DNA from 3 places in the Metabacillus sp. Hm71 genome. Region 1 is predicted to be linked to each of the others. Evidence: a T-box and tRNA genes for the amino acid it is inferred to sense, from the RefSeq annotation. Region 1 holds a T-box; the other regions hold tRNA genes.
What was found. The T-box of region 1 lies ahead of thrS (threonine--tRNA ligase). A T-box ahead of a tRNA ligase gene usually reads a tRNA of that ligase, here a tRNA-Thr.
Positions count from the first base shown of each region.

Region 2: it encodes a tRNA-Thr, which carries the amino acid that the T-box ahead of thrS (threonine--tRNA ligase) is inferred to sense. The anticodon was not compared.
Region 3: it encodes a tRNA-Thr, which carries the amino acid that the T-box ahead of thrS (threonine--tRNA ligase) is inferred to sense. The anticodon was not compared.

Region 1 is NZ_CM200278.1:2,994,348-3,000,228, forward strand. It holds gene ACSVDH_RS14530 (UCP032817 domain-containing protein) at 1-498, opposite strand, end outside; gene ACSVDH_RS14535 (carbon-nitrogen hydrolase family protein) at 704-1,468, opposite strand; gene thrS (threonine--tRNA ligase) at 1,790-3,706, opposite strand; T-box leader at 3,759-3,983, opposite strand; T-box leader at 4,025-4,248, opposite strand; gene ACSVDH_RS14545 (VOC family protein) at 4,409-4,759, opposite strand; gene ACSVDH_RS14550 (RNA polymerase alpha subunit C-terminal domain-containing protein) at 4,961-5,251, opposite strand; gene ACSVDH_RS14555 (amino acid permease) at 5,542-5,881, opposite strand, start outside.
Region 2 is NZ_CM200278.1:4,425,033-4,430,913, forward strand. It holds tRNA gene ACSVDH_RS21905 (tRNA-His) at 1-44, opposite strand, end outside; tRNA gene ACSVDH_RS21910 (tRNA-Phe) at 74-146, opposite strand; tRNA gene ACSVDH_RS21915 (tRNA-Asp) at 301-377, opposite strand; tRNA gene ACSVDH_RS21920 (tRNA-Met) at 382-458, opposite strand; tRNA gene ACSVDH_RS21925 (tRNA-Ser) at 627-719, opposite strand; tRNA gene ACSVDH_RS21930 (tRNA-Ile) at 738-814, opposite strand; tRNA gene ACSVDH_RS21935 (tRNA-Met) at 819-895, opposite strand; tRNA gene ACSVDH_RS21940 (tRNA-Ala) at 921-996, opposite strand; tRNA gene ACSVDH_RS21945 (tRNA-Pro) at 1,015-1,091, opposite strand; tRNA gene ACSVDH_RS21950 (tRNA-Arg) at 1,198-1,274, opposite strand; tRNA gene ACSVDH_RS21955 (tRNA-Leu) at 1,284-1,372, opposite strand; tRNA gene ACSVDH_RS21960 (tRNA-Gly) at 1,383-1,454, opposite strand; tRNA gene ACSVDH_RS21965 (tRNA-Leu) at 1,465-1,550, opposite strand; tRNA gene ACSVDH_RS21970 (tRNA-Lys) at 1,564-1,639, opposite strand; tRNA gene ACSVDH_RS21975 (tRNA-Thr) at 1,792-1,867, opposite strand; tRNA gene ACSVDH_RS21980 (tRNA-Val) at 2,019-2,094, opposite strand; rRNA gene rrf (5S ribosomal RNA) at 2,139-2,254, opposite strand; rRNA gene ACSVDH_RS21990 (23S ribosomal RNA) at 2,506-5,437, opposite strand; rRNA gene ACSVDH_RS21995 (16S ribosomal RNA) at 5,805-5,881, opposite strand, start outside.
Region 3 is NZ_CM200278.1:181,132-187,012, reverse strand. It holds gene cdaA (diadenylate cyclase CdaA) at 1-773, opposite strand, end outside; gene ACSVDH_RS01050 (zf-HC2 domain-containing protein) at 954-1,565, opposite strand; gene sigW (RNA polymerase sigma factor SigW) at 1,579-2,142, opposite strand; tRNA gene ACSVDH_RS01040 (tRNA-Ala) at 2,428-2,503, opposite strand; tRNA gene ACSVDH_RS01035 (tRNA-Gly) at 2,519-2,593, opposite strand; tRNA gene ACSVDH_RS01030 (tRNA-Lys) at 2,600-2,672, opposite strand; tRNA gene ACSVDH_RS01025 (tRNA-Gln) at 2,676-2,750, opposite strand; tRNA gene ACSVDH_RS01020 (tRNA-Tyr) at 2,902-2,985, opposite strand; tRNA gene ACSVDH_RS01015 (tRNA-Thr) at 3,001-3,073, opposite strand; tRNA gene ACSVDH_RS01010 (tRNA-Val) at 3,078-3,153, opposite strand; tRNA gene ACSVDH_RS01005 (tRNA-Glu) at 3,175-3,249, opposite strand; tRNA gene ACSVDH_RS01000 (tRNA-Thr) at 3,279-3,351, opposite strand; tRNA gene ACSVDH_RS00995 (tRNA-Asn) at 3,354-3,428, opposite strand; rRNA gene rrf (5S ribosomal RNA) at 3,439-3,554, opposite strand; rRNA gene ACSVDH_RS00985 (23S ribosomal RNA) at 3,774-5,881, opposite strand, start outside.

The DNA.
Region 1 (5,881 bases):
AAATTCGGTAATTTGAAACAGCTGTGAGAAAACCCAGTCGAAAAATGCGCGATCCTGTGGTGCTGGATCGGGATTTGTGTTTGGAATATGATGAAGCATTTCCCCTAAAAATTGCTCTGAAAATGACTGATACTCTTTCGTAAAAAGGATCATTTCATGCCAGATTTCATCGACATCTTCACTAAACATAGGGGCTTTCTTTAGAATGTTAGCGACTAGGAAATACCTTTTTAATTCAAACAAAAGCCACTCAAACTCATCCTCGCTCCGTTGGGGATGCTCCTTAAGAAATCGCTGCTTAACTTGTTGAATATACTCATCGTCTAAAGCCATATTTAATTGATTAAGTAAAGGCTGGATTGGGACATGGTTTAATAGACCTAGATTTTCCGGTATATTCTCCTTAATTAATTTTGGCTGACCTTTTTTGATTGAAGCAATGATCCCAACTGTAATACCGGCCAACAGCAGGCCACCAAAAATAACACCAATAATCATTTCACTCCCCCTTTTTGAAAAATATATATGTTTTGGTAAAATTATACTACACTTTCAGTGTTATTTTAAGAGTTTTAGAGCTTTAGGCTAGTTTTAGATTGGGAATTTTTTAAAACTGGATTTTTGATATATTAATTGGGTAGCTATTATGAATTGGCTGTTTGTTAATATCTCTACTTCTATAAAACGCCACTTTCTAAAAAAATCATGATAGATATTCAACTTGAAATTTAGAAGATATTAAATCCATTTTTTCTACATCCCAATCAAAAGTTAGAATGGCCGATTTTACAGATTTATGCGACAGAAGCCGTTTCCCATTTTTAATGATTAGACTTTCTGCTTCCCAAAAAGTAACTGTTTCGTCCTCTCCTGTTCGATTACAGACAAATATAGGTAATCCAGTATCGATTGATCTCTGTTCCCACTCCCCATTTGGTCCATGTAAACCTGGTCCCCAAGAAGATGGAGCAACAATTATTTGTGCTCCTTTTACTAATAAGGTATTGGCAATCTTGTCCGTATAAGCATCTGCACATATCATAATTCCAAGTCTTATGCCTTCCAGTTTTATCGTTTCAATGATAGAGCCTGTATGGCACCAACCATCTGAAATAGTGGCGCTCTTCCTTTGTCTCCCTATTAATTCTCCTTTTCTATTTATCACAAATACTGAATTATATAGCTCCCCATCTTCAGATTTTTCAGGACAACCAATAAATACATTCGTATTTATTGACTTAACCAAATCACGAAAATGGTTCATCCATTCATCGGGCTGCCTTTTAATCCAGCTAGTACCAATTTTTTGAGAAAATTGCAACCCGCTAACAGCTAATTCTGGTGTTATAATCCACTCCACATTTTTTGCTGCCGCGAGTTTCACAGCTTTTTCAATTAAATGTTGATTATATTGAATATCCCCAGCAATAGGTAATAAATGCAGTAAAGCGACTCTTATTCTCTTCAACATAACTCCCCCTTTTGGCTATAAATGGTCACCCATAATTATCATCATATCACTATTCATTTTAAGACGAATTATTTTACCTAAACTTTTACAATACAGACCAAAATTCCTATATTAACTAATCGAGCATTAAACTTATGGTTTTGATCTTCGAATTGCCTCGCTTACTTCTCTTATTTCCAAGCAACTAAAAAAGAATCCTTCTTGTTATACTCCTCTTCAAAATAAAAATAGAGCGCTTATCCTTGTTCCGGGATAGCGCCCTTTCTGGAATAAATGTTACTTATCTTCAAGCTGCCGTTACAGAGACGAATCTTCTAATTAAATACTACGTTCTTTTATTTGCTGTTCTATTTTCTTTTTAAAATGTTCAAGGGGAACACTTTCCGATTGTTGTTCTCCGTATTTTCTTACATTTACTTCATGTTCTTTCACTTCATTGTCACCCAGCACCAGCATATAAGGGATTTTTTGCATCTGTGCTTCTCTTATTTTATACCCTAGCTTTTCGTTGCTATTGTCAATTATCACCCTTACTCCCAGTTGTTTCAGTTCGGATTGAATCTGTAAACAATAGTCCAAGTGCACCTGTGAGATCGGGATAATTTGCACTTGCACAGGTGCAAGCCAAACAGGAAAAGCACCTGCAAAATGTTCGATTAAGATACCACAGAAACGATCAATGGATCCAAAAATAGCACGATGGATGACCACAGGTCGAACCTTTTCGTTGTTTTCATTAATATAAGTTAAATCAAATTTTTCCGGCATTTGAAAATCAAGCTGGATTGTTGCACATTGATGGCTTCGTTTTAAGGCATCTTTAATATGGAAATCTATTTTCGGACCATAGAATGCCCCATCGCCTTCATTTACATGGTAATCAATTTCTAAATGTTTAAGTACATTCTTTAATGCTTCTTCAGATATTCCCCAAAATTTGTCATAACCTAATGAATTCTCTGGACGAGTGGAAAGCTCCACCGAATAGTCAAAGCCAAATGTACGATATACTTGGTCAATTAAAGAAAAGACCTGTTTAATTTCACTTTCAATTTGATCCTCTCGGACAAAAATATGGGCATCATCCTGGCAAAATGTACGGACCCGAAGCATTCCATTTAACGCACCACTGTATTCATGACGGTGAACCTGACCATATTCTGCTATTCGAACTGGTAAATCCCGATAAGAATAAAGGTCATTTTTAAAAATTAGCATATGCCCTGGGCAGTTCATTGGTTTGAGAGCGAAATGTTTCTGTTCGACTTTTGTGAAGTACATATTTTCATGGTAATGATCCCAATGGCCCGAATTCTCCCATAATTGTTGATTCATCATAAATGGAGTACGAACCTCAGCGTAACCAGCTTTGTTTTGAAGTTCACGAGAGAATTGTTCTAATTCATTTCGAACAATTTGTCCTTTTGGTAAATAAAACGGCATTCCTGGAGCTTCCTCAGAAAACATAAATAACTCCAATTGCTTTCCTAATTTCCGATGATCTCGATTTGCTGCTTTTTCTAAGAAATGTAGATATTCAGTTACATCCTTTTTCTTTTTAAATGCCACTCCATACACCCGTTGCAGCACTTCATTTTGACTATCACCTCGCCAATAAGCACCTGATACACGAGTTAATTTGACTGCTTTTATGAAGCCAGTGGATGGAAGATGTGGGCCGCGACAAAGATCAATAAATTCTCCCTGTTGATAAAGAGTAATTTTTTCATCTTTTGGAATATCCTTTAATATCTCTAACTTAAATGGTTCACCTTTTTCTTCAAATAATTTTTCGGCCTCTTGATAAGAAACTTCGATTCGTTCGATTTCTAAATTCTCGTTTATGATGTTTTCCATCTCTTTCTCAATGGCAAGTAAGTCGTTGGAAGTCAAACTGTGTTCCAGTTTCAAATCATAGTAAAATCCATCTTCAATGACTGGACCTATCCCAAGTTTTACATTGCCATAGAGCCTTTTAACAGCTTGTGCCAATACATGTGCGGATGAGTGCCTTAAAACTTGCAATCCTTCCTCTGAATCAAGAGATAATATCGAGACTTCCGCATCCTGTTCGATCTTGCAGCTTAAATCTACCACTTGTTTATTTACTTTCCCTGCAACTGCATGTTTGCTTAAACTTGAGCTAATGGAGTCTGCTATATTTTTCACTGTCATGCCTTTCGAAAATTCCTTTATTTTTCCGTCTGGAAATGTAACTTCAATTAATTTACTCATTATAATAAACACTCCTTTTTATGTAAAAAATAAAAAAAGCACTCATCCCTATGAAAGGGACGAGTGCGCCATACCCGTGGTTCCACCCAATTTCCCATAAGCAAAAAGAAAACTTACGGCTCTGGTGCTATAACGCAGCATAGACGGTATTGGATACTTATATTCCCCAATACAGCTCAAAGGCGGTAAATTATTTCCCTAAGCTAGGAAGGTCACAGCAACTCCTTCCCTCTCTGAAAACCGTAAAAATAATTCATGTCCTTTTCATCGCAATCATTTTATATGTGATTGTAAAAATAAAAAACGCACTCATCCCAATGAAGGGACGAGTGCGTAATACTCGTGGTTCCACCCAATTTCCCATAAGTTAAAAGAAAACTTACGGCTCTGGTGCTGTAACGCAGCATAGACGGTATTGGATACTTATGTTCCCCAATACAGCTCAAAGGTGGTAAGATACTTTCCTGTGTTAGGAAGATTTCAGCTATCCTTCCCTCTCTGGAAACCGTAAAAGTAACTCATGTCCTTATCAGCGCTTTTATAAATTCAAGCATTCATTTAAATTATTTTACATATTACAATAAATTTCCATAAATAGCAATACCTATTTTTTGTATTTTTAGGAAAACTTCTTACTTTCTATAAGAAAATAGTTGCTGTTGCAACCCTTGGAATTTAACCTAAGTAAATGTTGTAAAATGATTAACACTTGCACACCATTAAATGGTTTCCATAAGGGTCTTTGAAATTAAACCAATGGTTATGCTCAATTTCTGTTGTTAATTCAACATTCTTACTTTTCATATACTCATACGCTTGTTCGATATTGTTAGTGTTAAAATGAAAAAGTGGAGTGTTGAAAATAGTATCCTCTGAATAAATCTTGCTATCTAATACAATTCCTGTACCATTCATTGGTACAATATATAAATGACCAGATAGTATCTCACCATCTGCTATTAACCCTAATATGTCACAATACCATTCACGTGCCTCTTCAATATTCTTTACAGGAATAAAAATTGTTCCGATTTTATTTAATATAGGGTTCATAAACTACCTCCATAAATAAATTTCAAGTATATATATTAATTCGCTTTTAGTTTTTATATTCCCTTCTTGTCAAGCATCACTGCACTTTTTAAGAAAAATCCCCAGCTTCATATCGAAGTAAAGTGTGCTCAACAATAGAAAAAGCACAAATCTTGCTGCAGAATTGTGCTTTTTCTATTGTTGAGGATTGTAAAGTTTTGGTTATGATTTAAATGATAGTTCCTTTTCTTCTAATGAAGCTTTAAGTGTAGGTAGAGAAGCAGGTCCTATCCCATGAAATTTTAAAATTTCTTTTTCGCTGTAATCTGACAGTTTTTCCAATGTAGTAATTCCTTCATGTATCAATGCGTTTCTAGCAGGTGAAGAAAGTTTTGAAAGAAATCCACTGTCCGGCTTACGTTCTTGCTCACACGTAGGGCAGCTTGGACAGTCAGTACTTTTATAATATTTGTGTCCTTTGTTACATATCCTTAAATTCTTTTGATTAGTCATCTAAATACACCTCATAAAATTGGTATGTTATTTACTTCTTATTCTTTAAATGCATCGATTCTTTTCTCTTCAAAGTAACTTTTCTTCTTCGAAGCTTCCTGCTAGTAAGGATACCGGATTCGGAATTAAGAATTCAACCATAACGCCATAACACTTAATGGAAAGTGCTTCAGTACGAATCTCAATTTCATAATTAAGTTGTCTAAATTAGTTTAAAAAACGGTAAACTTGCAAAAAAAGTAAAGAAAAGACACCACTTCAGGTGGGGTCTCTTTTCATAAATAGGTAAATTATGCTGCTTGTCTTCTTTCAATACGTGAACGTACTCTAAAGTAAGATACTGTAATGAATAAGTAAATGACGATTGTAATCGTCGTTACCATGATAGATGTAGTAGCTATTACACCAATTAATATAGCAATCAGCGCCAATAATGCGAACCAAGTCGTGTAAGGATAAAAGCGGACTTTATAGCTGCCTTGCTGTGTCTGATTTGTGCGAGATTTCAAATGTGCTATCGCAATAATAATCCATATACAAAGAACCGTATATCCAAGAGAACCCATTAAGTAATTAAACGTATTACTCCCGGCAAATACAGAAATAAGCACTCCTGCATACAGTGATGAT
Region 2 (5,881 bases), 1.4 Mb from region 1:
GTCGGAACCACAATCCGATGCGTTAACCACTTCGCCACAGCCGCCACATAAAATATATCAACTTTTTAAAAGGTGGCTCGGGACGGAATCGAACCGCCGACACATGGATTTTCAGTCCATTGCTCTACCGACTGAGCTACCGAGCCATTTAGTTTACGGCTTCCACTAAGCTTCGAATCTCTTCGTCAGCTCCATCGCTCACATCCTCACGTATTAACATACGCTCCGGTGCTCCCTCAGTCGCTTCCTCGACCTTCTCGCTTATTGAAACCCTTTTACTCTAGATTAGGAATTTTAAAATGGCGGTCCGGACGGGACTCGAACCCGCGACCTCCTGCGTGACAGGCAGGCATTCTAACCAACTGAACTACCGGACCATTTTGGTTGCGGAGGCAGGATTTGAACCTGCGACCTTCGGGTTATGAGCCCGACGAGCTACCAGACTGCTCCACCCCGCGACGATAATATAAATTAAAGTTTATCTATGCTCTTAGATATTGCCTAATAGAGACCGTCCCGATTTCAGGATGCTGATTCAAGAAGCAGCTCAATCGGTACGCTGATGATTATTCAGTGAAGCATATTCGTTCGTGCTCCACCCCGCGACGATAATATTAAATATAATATGGAGGAGGAAGGGGGATTCGAACCCCCGCGGGCTTTGACACCCCTGTCGGTTTTCAAGACCGATCCCTTCAGCCGGACTTGGGTATTCCTCCGTAATACTTTTTTTAAAATGGTGGACCTTGTAGGACTCGAACCTACGACCGGACGGTTATGAGCCGTCTGCTCTAACCAACTGAGCTAAAGGTCCAAAATGGTAGCGGCGGAGGGAATCGAACCCACGACCTCACGGGTATGAACCGTACGCTCTAGCCAGCTGAGCTACACCGCCAAAATAGAAGTTTAAGTTGAATTTATGGTGGAGCCTAGCGGGATCGAACCGCTGACCTCCTGCGTGCAAAGCAGGCGCTCTCCCAGCTGAGCTAAGGCCCCAAAAACAATTATAAGAGATGGTCGGGAAGACAGGATTCGAACCTGCGACCCCTTGGTCCCAAACCAAGTGCTCTACCAAGCTGAGCTACTTCCCGTACTAGATATCAGAGGTATGATGTGAGAGGTCAGAGATCTTTAAGTACTGCTTCGAAGCAAAGCCTTTAATCTAACTTCTGACTTCCGATTTCTCACTTCTAGAAATGGCGCGCCCGAGAGGAGTCGAACCCCTAACCTTTTGATCCGTAGTCAAACGCTCTATCCAATTGAGCTACGGGCGCAAGTCTAACTGGTGCCGAGGACCGGAATCGAACCGGTACGGTAGTCACCTACCGCAGGATTTTAAGTCCTGTGCGTCTGCCAGTTCCGCCACCCCGGCACTTATAAAGAGCGGAAGACGGGATTCGAACCCGCGACCCCCACCTTGGCAAGGTGGTGTTCTACCACTGAACTACTTCCGCATGATTTAGATGGTGCGGGTGAAGGGACTTGAACCCCCACGTCACAAGGACACTAGATCCTAAGTCTAGCGCGTCTGCCAATTCCGCCACACCCGCACGGTGTGTAAAATGGTGAGCCATGAAGGACTCGAACCTTCGACCCTCTGATTAAAAGTCAGATGCTCTACCAACTGAGCTAATGGCTCTTGTTTCAAAACACTCATAGGTTTGACGCCCAAATTTCAGAAAGCTTATTCAAGAAGCGGCTCAATTTGTGCGCTGAAGTTAATGCTTCGCAGCTTATTCATTCGTGCTCTACCAACTGAGCTAATGGCTCTTATTTTTTTGAAACAATAAGTGGTGCCGGCGAGAGGACTTGAACCCCCAACCTACTGATTACAAGTCAGTTGCTCTACCAATTGAGCTACACCGGCGTATTTAGTATTGTGTAATATATAGTCATTCTTACCTAACAGTCACCCAAATCTCAGGAAGATTAATCAAGAAGCAGCTCGATTTGTGTGCTGAAGCACAGCTTCGAAGCTTGTTCGATCGTGCTCTACCAATTGAGCTACACCGGCAAAATGGTGGAGGATGACGGGATCGAACCGCCGACCCCCTGCTTGTAAGGCAGGTGCTCTCCCAGCTGAGCTAATCCTCCAAATCAAACATACAAAAGTGTATGCGTTTTAATATCTTGTTACTGCCTGGCAATGTCCTACTCTCACAGGGGGAAACCCCCAACTACCATCGGCGCTGAAGAGCTTAACTTCCGTGTTCGGCATGGGAACGGGTGTGACCTCTTCGCCATCATCACCAGACATTAGCGACAAGAATTATTATACTATTTCAGAAGAATATTTCAAGTGTTTTTTATAAAAACTTTATATTCCTTCAAAACTAGATAACGATTTTACAATTCAATTACTGAGCTTACGCTTTTCTACGTTGTCCAGCTACAGAAGCCAAATCCTACGGTAATTTTACTCTCTCGGGCGAAGTCAAAGTACGACTTCTGCGAGGGTCGCGCGGGTTCCCAATGGATTTTAGCGGACTTCTTCAGCTTTTCTAATAGGTTAAGTCCTCGATCGATTAGTATCAGTCAGCTCCACACGTCACCGCGCTTCCACCTCTGACCTATCAACCTGATCATCTTTCAGGGATCTTACGTTACAAAGTAACAGGGAAATCTCATCTTGAGGGGGGCTTCATGCTTAGATGCTTTCAGCACTTATCCCTTCCGCACATAGCTACCCAGCTATGCCTTTGGCAAGACAACTGGTACACCAGCGGTGCGTCCATCCCGGTCCTCTCGTACTAAGGACAGCTCCTCTCAAATTTCCTGCGCCCACGACGGATAGGGACCGAACTGTCTCACGACGTTCTGAACCCAGCTCGCGTACCGCTTTAATGGGCGAACAGCCCAACCCTTGGGACCGACTACAGCCCCAGGATGCGATGAGCCGACATCGAGGTGCCAAACCTCCCCGTCGATGTGGACTCTTGGGGGAGATAAGCCTGTTATCCCCGGGGTAGCTTTTATCCGTTGAGCGATGGCCCTTCCATGCGGAACCACCGGATCACTAAGCCCGACTTTCGTCCCTGCTCGACTTGTAGGTCTCGCAGTCAAGCTCCCTTGTGCCTTTACACTCTGCGAATGATTTCCAACCATTCTGAGGGAACCTTTGGGCGCCTCCGTTACATTTTAGGAGGCGACCGCCCCAGTCAAACTGCCCACCTGACACTGTCTCCCGGCCCGATAAGGGCCGCGGGTTAGAATTTCAATACAGCCAGGGTAGTATCCCACCGACGCCTCCACCGAAGCTGGCGCTCCGGCTTCTCAGGCTCCTACCTATCCTGTACAAGCTGTACCAAAATTCAATATCAGGCTACAGTAAAGCTCCACGGGGTCTTTCCGTCCTGTCGCGGGTAACCTGCATCTTCACAGGTACTATAATTTCACCGAGTCTCTCGTTGAGACAGTGCCCAGATCGTTACGCCTTTCGTGCGGGTCGGAACTTACCCGACAAGGAATTTCGCTACCTTAGGACCGTTATAGTTACGGCCGCCGTTTACTGGGGCTTCAGTTCAAAGCTTCGCTTGCGCTAACCTCTCCCCTTAACCTTCCAGCACCGGGCAGGCGTCAGCCCCTATACTTCGCCTTGCGGCTTCGCAGAGACCTGTGTTTTTGCTAAACAGTCGCCTGGGCCTATTCACTGCGGCTTTTCCGGGCTATTCACCCTAAAAAGCACCCCTTCTCCCGAAGTTACGGGGTCATTTTGCCGAGTTCCTTAACGAGAGTTCTCTCGCTCACCTTAGGATTCTCTCCTCGCCTACCTGTGTCGGTTTGCGGTACGGGCACCTCACACCTCGCTAGAGGCTTTTCTTGGCAGTGTGGAATCAGGAACTTCGGTACTATAGTTCCCTCGCCATCACAGCTCAGCTTATGTGACAACGGGATTTGCCTCGTTGTCAGCCTAACTGCTTGGACGCGCTAATCCAACAGCGCGCTTACCCTATCCTTCTGCGTCCCCCCATTGCTCAAACGGTGAGGAGGTGGTACAGGAATTTCAACCTGTTGGCCATCGCCTACGCCTTTCGGCCTCGGCTTAGGTCCCGACTAACCCTGAGCGGACGAGCCTTCCTCAGGAAACCTTAGGCATTCGGTGGAGGGGATTCTCACCCCTCTTTCGCTACTCATACCGGCATTCTCACTTCTAAGCGCTCCACTAGTCCTTACGGTCTAGCTTCACAGCCCTTAGAACGCTCTCCTACCACTGTTCTAAAAGAACAGTCCACAGCTTCGGTGATACGTTTAGCCCCGGTACATTTTCGGCGCAGAGTCACTCGACCAGTGAGCTATTACGCACTCTTTAAATGGTGGCTGCTTCTAAGCCAACATCCTGGTTGTCTAAGCAACTCCACATCCTTTTCCACTTAACGTATACTTTGGGACCTTAGCTGGTGGTCTGGGCTGTTTCCCTCTTGACTACGGATCTTATCACTCGCAGTCTGACTCCTGAACATAAGTCTTTGGCATTCGGAGTTTGACTGAATTCGGTAACCCGATGGGGGCCCCTAGTCCAATCAGTGCTCTACCTCCAAGACTCTTAATTCAAGGCTAGCCCTAAAGCTATTTCGGAGAGAACCAGCTATCTCCAAGTTCGATTGGAATTTCTCCGCTACCCACACCTCATCCCCGCACTTTTCAACGTGCGTGGGTTCGGGCCTCCATTCAGTGTTACCTGAACTTCACCCTGGACATGGGTAGATCACCTGGTTTCGGGTCTACGACCACGTACTCATTCGCCCTATTTAAGACTCGCTTTCGCTGCGGCTCCGTCTCTTCAACTTAACCTTGCACGGGATCGTAACTCGCCGGTTCATTCTACAAAAGGCACGCCATTACCCATTAACGGGCTTTGACTACTTGTAGGCACACGGTTTCAGGATCTCTTTCACTCCCCTTCCGGGGTGCTTTTCACCTTTCCCTCACGGTACTGGTTCACTATCGGTCACTAGGGAGTATTTAGCCTTGGGAGATGGTCCTCCCTGCTTCCGACGGGATTTCACGTGTCCCGCCGTACTCAGGATCCACTCTGGAGGGAACGAAGTTTCAACTACAGGGTTGTTACCTTCTATGACGGGCCTTTCCAGACCGCTTCATTTACCCCGTTCCTTTGTAACTCCTAATAGAGTGTCCTACAACCCCAAGAGGCAAGCCTCTTGGTTTGGGCTTCTTCCGTTTCGCTCGCCGCTACTCAGGAAATCGCGTTTGCTTTCTCTTCCTCCGGGTACTTAGATGTTTCAGTTCCCCGGGTCTGCCTTCATTACCCTATGGATTCAGGTAAAGATACTGTTCCATTACGAACAGTGGGTTTCCCCATTCGGAAATCTCCGGATCAAAGCTTACTTACAGCTCCCCGAAGCATATCGGTGTTAGTACCGTCCTTCATCGGCTCCTAGTGCCAAGGCATCCACCGTGCGCCCTTAACAACTTAACCTTCGACAAACGATAAGCGTCGAATTTCTTCGTTGACTTCGAGTTCTGCGGTGCTCATGTACCAAAACCGTACACTCCGCTCCTCGACCACTCGTCGCCTCGAACTTCTCGCTTCTCCTTTGTCTCAAGACATAAGTGCTTACTTAATGTCCTGATTAAACATAATTAAGAGAATCACTAAACTAAGCGTTTAAACTCAGTGAATTACTTGAATTGTTATTATCGTTATCTAGTTTTCAAGGAACATAAAGCACAGGATGCACAAATGCTATAAGCATTTAAACTCCTATGTCTTTTTTACATATAATGAAAGATCTTGATGATCTCTCAAAACTAAACAAAAACCAAGCGAGCCTCATTTTCCTTAGAAAGGAGGTGATCCAGCCGCACCTTCCGATACGGCTACCTTGTTACGACTTCACCCCAATCATCTGTCCCACCTTAG
Region 3 (5,881 bases), 2.8 Mb from region 1:
TTTGATGCAACCATTAACTCTTTTTGAAGAATCTCTCTTAGTTCATCTTGAGTCAAGTTTCGATAAAGCTCACTATTTCGTGCTACAGAGACACTTCCAGTCTCTTCAGACACGATAATGGTTAAACTGTCTGTAACCTCACTTATCCCTAATGCTGCCCTATGCCGCGTCCCGAGCTCCTTAGAAATAAACGGGCTTTCTGAGAGAGGCAGATAGCAAGCGGCTGCAGCAATTTGATTCTTTTGGATAATAACCGCTCCATCATGAAGCGGTGTATTCGGGATAAAGATATTGATTAATAATTCAGAAGAAATCATCGAATTTAAGGCTATTCCCGTTTCTATGTAATCACTCATGCCTGTTTCTTTTTCTATGGACATTAACGCACCAATGCGACGCTTTGCCATATAGTCTGTTGCCTTTACAATTGCCTCAACGGTTATTTCAGGATCGTCCTCTCCAGGCAGACTGCCTCTAGAAAATAAACGTCCTCTTCCTAGCTGTTCTAAGGCTCTGCGCAGCTCTGGCTGGAAAATGATAATAATGGCTAAAAACCCCCATGTTAAGGCTTGGTCCATTAACCACTGCAAGGTGTTTAAACCTAGATATTGGCTTAACATGCGGACTACAATTATCACTGTAATTCCTTTTAATAGCTGTACTGCCTTTGTTCCCCTTATGACCATAATCAATTTATAGATAACATACCAAACAAGGAGAATATCAACAGCTATGCCGAGGTAATGCAATATTGGTATATCCTCATATCCCATTCACTCGTCCTCCATGTATTTCACTCTTTTATAGGTAAAATCTCGTTTATTTAATTTTTATCATCAGCGAAGTTTTTCCCCTTACTAAACTAAACTGAAATAAAGGATTCTAATAACGATAGTATTATATCATTTCTTGAATAGAAATGTAAAAAGGCCACCATAATGATGACCTTATGTTTAATCAAAAACACTGACAACATCCTGAGAGAGGTTTTTTATATGGTACCATAACCACTCAAACATCTGATCCACTTCCTCTATCTCGCCGGTCACTTGGCCTGCAGATGCGAGGTATTTCTCTCCATTAATGACAGTGACATTTCCTTCAATTGTACCCTCAATCACTAATGTTCCGTTTTTAACAGTGACATCTCCTTTTATAACTTCTCCCTTCGGTACAGTGACCTTACTGTTCTCTACAACTAAGTCTGAGTGCTTTGAGACACTAAATTGCTGATCTTCATTCCATGCAGAAAATAAACTTCCTGCCATAAGAAGAACAAATAAAGATGCCGCTGCTAATAGTGGGTGACCCTTCATCCAACGATTCCAAGAAACAGTTCGCTTTTCTTTTGGAAGTCTATTCATAACGGCTTGTGTGAAATCTTTAGGAGCTTCAATATGGGATGTACTTTGGACTAGTGCGATAGCTTTTTCTAGTTCATGAAAATGTTGAAAGCACTCCTTGCATGTATGAAGATGGTCTTTCACCTGTTTTTCTTCATCACTTGTTAGTTCATGATCCAAATATTTATGCAAAAGCTGCACAATTTCAGAAGAACAGCTCATATTTCTCACCTCATTATAAATGCCTTAATTGCTTTCGGAGGGCTTCTCTCCCCCTGTGAATCCTGGTTTTAACAGTACCTATCGGAATATCAAGGATTTCACTTATTTCTATTAATGATAGCTCATCTATATACTTTAAGACAATAACCGTTCGATATTTATCGGGCAGCTTTAAAATTTCAGCTTGAATTGTCTGCTGAAGCTCCATGGTTTCCAGCTCTTCCTCAGGCAAAGCTGCCTCTGCAGCAATTTGAGAATACATGGTTAATCCATCTGTTCCCGAAACCTCTGCATCAAGGTAATAATCCGGCTTCTTTTTCCGTATACGGTCAATCGAAAGATTCGTTGCGATTCGATATAACCATGTTGAAAACTTTTTATTCATATCATACGTATGGATATTAACATACGCCCGTATGAAGGCTTCCTGTGCGATATCTTCTGCTTCATGTGCGTTTCCCAGCATACGATAACATAATTGATAGATCTTATCCTTATACAAATCCACGATTTCAGCAAATGCATTTTGATCGCCCTTTTTAACCTGTTTTATCCGCTTCTTTACTATTGTTTCCATTTTCACATACCTCCGCACTCTGCGGGTCTCTTTATATACGTATTAGCATTTCATAAGGTTTCATTTATTGCACATAAAAATATTTTAACAAATTTTGGAGATGAGTAGGGAATTTTTATTAATTTGTTTTTAAATAGAAAATGAAAAGAAAGATTTATCTTCATATTAGTCAAAAAGTAACAAACGAAAGGGCTAATTTTAAGTGAATTGTACTAAAAATAAAGAAAATAAAAAAAAACCATAAACAATCGTCCATGGTTGTGTCATTTTATTGATATATTGTATTGGTGGAGCCTAGCGGGATCGAACCGCTGACCTCCTGCGTGCAAAGCAGGCGCTCTCCCAGCTGAGCTAAGGCCCCAATTATAAAAATCTATGGAGCGGAAGACGGGATTCGAACCCGCGACCCCCACCTTGGCAAGGTGGTGTTCTACCACTGAACTACTTCCGCAAATGATGAGCCATGAAGGACTCGAACCTTCGACCCTCTGATTAAAAGTCAGATGCTCTACCAACTGAGCTAATGGCTCTAATGGCTGGGCTAGCTGGATTCGAACCAACGCATGACGGAGTCAAAGTCCGTTGCCTTACCGCTTGGCTATAGCCCAATAGAAATTTACTTGTTAGTTCATTAGATACTTTATTATTAACATTATTTAGTGAAATATTCACACTAAACTCTCTAAACAAAATCAAAGATAAACAAATGATGAAATGGAGTTCCATTTTCCCTTCGTTTATCTGCATTTTATATGTAAATGGTGGAGGGGGGCAGATTCGAACTGCCGAACCCTAAGGAGCGGATTTACAGTCCGCCGCGTTTAGCCACTTCGCTACCCCTCCATATTTATAAAACAGTGCCGGCGAGAGGACTTGAACCCCCAACCTACTGATTACAAGTCAGTTGCTCTACCAATTGAGCTACACCGGCGTAATGGTGGAGGATGACGGGATCGAACCGCCGACCCCCTGCTTGTAAGGCAGGTGCTCTCCCAGCTGAGCTAATCCTCCAAGATTATGTATAAAAATAAATGGTGACCCGTACGGGATTCGAACCCGTGTTACCGCCGTGAAAGGGCGGTGTCTTAACCGCTTGACCAACGGGCCATTAAGGCATTTTTCTTTTTTGAATATTAAGCTTCCAACCGGGCTCGAACCGGTGACCTCTTCCTTACCATGGAAGTGCTCTACCAACTGAGCTATGGAAGCATTGGCTCCGCAGGCAGGATTCGAACCTGCGACCGATCGGTTAACAGCCGATAGCTCTACCACTGAGCTACTGCGGATTAACAACAAGCCTGGCAACGTCCTACTCTCACAGGGGGAGTCCCCCAACTACCATCGGCGCTGAAGAGCTTAACTTCCGTGTTCGGCATGGGAACGGGTGTGACCTCTTCGCTATCGCCACCAGACAAATGGTTTACGGCTTCCGATGAACTTCACATTTCTGCGTCATCTCAATCGTCAACATCCTCACGTACGGCTGTACGCTCCGGTGTCTCCTCAATCGATTCCTTGAACTGTTTGTTCCTCGAAACCCTCTAACTTTGTATAAAGTTATTAGGAATACTATATTCCTTCAAAACTAGATAACGATGTATAATTCAATTCACTTTGTTTAACGCATTAAATAGGTTAAGTCCTCGATCGATTAGTATCAGTCAGCTCCACACGTCACCGCGCTTCCACCTCTGACCTATCAACCTGATCATCTTTCAGGGATCTTACGTTACAAAGTAACAGGGAAATCTCATCTTGAGGGGGGCTTCATGCTTAGATGCTTTCAGCACTTATCCCTTCCGCACATAGCTACCCAGCTATGCCTTTGGCAAGACAACTGGTACACCAGCGGTGCGTCCATCCCGGTCCTCTCGTACTAAGGACAGCTCCTCTCAAATTTCCTGCGCCCACGACGGATAGGGACCGAACTGTCTCACGACGTTCTGAACCCAGCTCGCGTACCGCTTTAATGGGCGAACAGCCCAACCCTTGGGACCGACTACAGCCCCAGGATGCGATGAGCCGACATCGAGGTGCCAAACCTCCCCGTCGATGTGGACTCTTGGGGGAGATAAGCCTGTTATCCCCGGGGTAGCTTTTATCCGTTGAGCGATGGCCCTTCCATGCGGAACCACCGGATCACTAAGCCCGACTTTCGTCCCTGCTCGACTTGTAGGTCTCGCAGTCAAGCTCCCTTGTGCCTTTACACTCTGCGAATGATTTCCAACCATTCTGAGGGAACCTTTGGGCGCCTCCGTTACATTTTAGGAGGCGACCGCCCCAGTCAAACTGCCCACCTGACACTGTCTCCCGGCCCGATAAGGGCCGCGGGTTAGAATTTCAATACAGCCAGGGTAGTATCCCACCGACGCCTCCACCGAAGCTGGCGCTCCGGCTTCTCAGGCTCCTACCTATCCTGTACAAGCTGTACCAAAATTCAATATCAGGCTACAGTAAAGCTCCACGGGGTCTTTCCGTCCTGTCGCGGGTAACCTGCATCTTCACAGGTACTATAATTTCACCGAGTCTCTCGTTGAGACAGTGCCCAGATCGTTACGCCTTTCGTGCGGGTCGGAACTTACCCGACAAGGAATTTCGCTACCTTAGGACCGTTATAGTTACGGCCGCCGTTTACTGGGGCTTCAGTTCAAAGCTTCGCTTGCGCTAACCTCTCCCCTTAACCTTCCAGCACCGGGCAGGCGTCAGCCCCTATACTTCGCCTTGCGGCTTCGCAGAGACCTGTGTTTTTGCTAAACAGTCGCCTGGGCCTATTCACTGCGGCTTTTCCGGGCTATTCACCCTAAAAAGCACCCCTTCTCCCGAAGTTACGGGGTCATTTTGCCGAGTTCCTTAACGAGAGTTCTCTCGCTCACCTTAGGATTCTCTCCTCGCCTACCTGTGTCGGTTTGCGGTACGGGCACCTCACACCTCGCTAGAGGCTTTTCTTGGCAGTGTGGAATCAGGAACTTCGGTACTATAGTTCCCTCGCCATCACAGCTCAGCTTATGTGACAACGGGATTTGCCTCGTTGTCAGCCTAACTGCTTGGACGCGCTAATCCAACAGCGCGCTTACCCTATCCTTCTGCGTCCCCCCATTGCTCAAACGGTGAGGAGGTGGTACAGGAATTTCAACCTGTTGGCCATCGCCTACGCCTTTCGGCCTCGGCTTAGGTCCCGACTAACCCTGAGCGGACGAGCCTTCCTCAGGAAACCTTAGGCATTCGGTGGAGGGGATTCTCACCCCTCTTTCGCTACTCATACCGGCATTCTCACTTCTAAGCGCTCCACTAGTCCTTACGGTCTAGCTTCACAGCCCTTAGAACGCTCTCCTACCACTGTTCTAAAAGAACAGTCCACAGCTTCGGTGATACGTTTAGCCCCGGTACATTTTCGGCGCAGAGTCACTCGACCAGTGAGCTATTACGCACTCTTTAAATGGTGGCTGCTTCTAAGCCAACATCCTGGTTGTCTAAGCAACTCCACATCCTTTTCCACTTAACGTATACTTTGGGACCTTAGCTGGTGGTCTGGGCTGTTTCCCTCTTGACTACGGATCTTATCACTCGCAGTCTGACTCCTGAACATAAGTCTTTGGCATTCGGAGTTTGACTGAATTCGGTAACCCGATGGGGGCCCCTAGTCCAATCAGTGCTCTACCTCCAAGACTCTTAATTCAAGGCTAGCCCTAAAGCTATTTCGGAGAGAACCAGCTATCTCCAAGTTCGATTGGAATTTCTC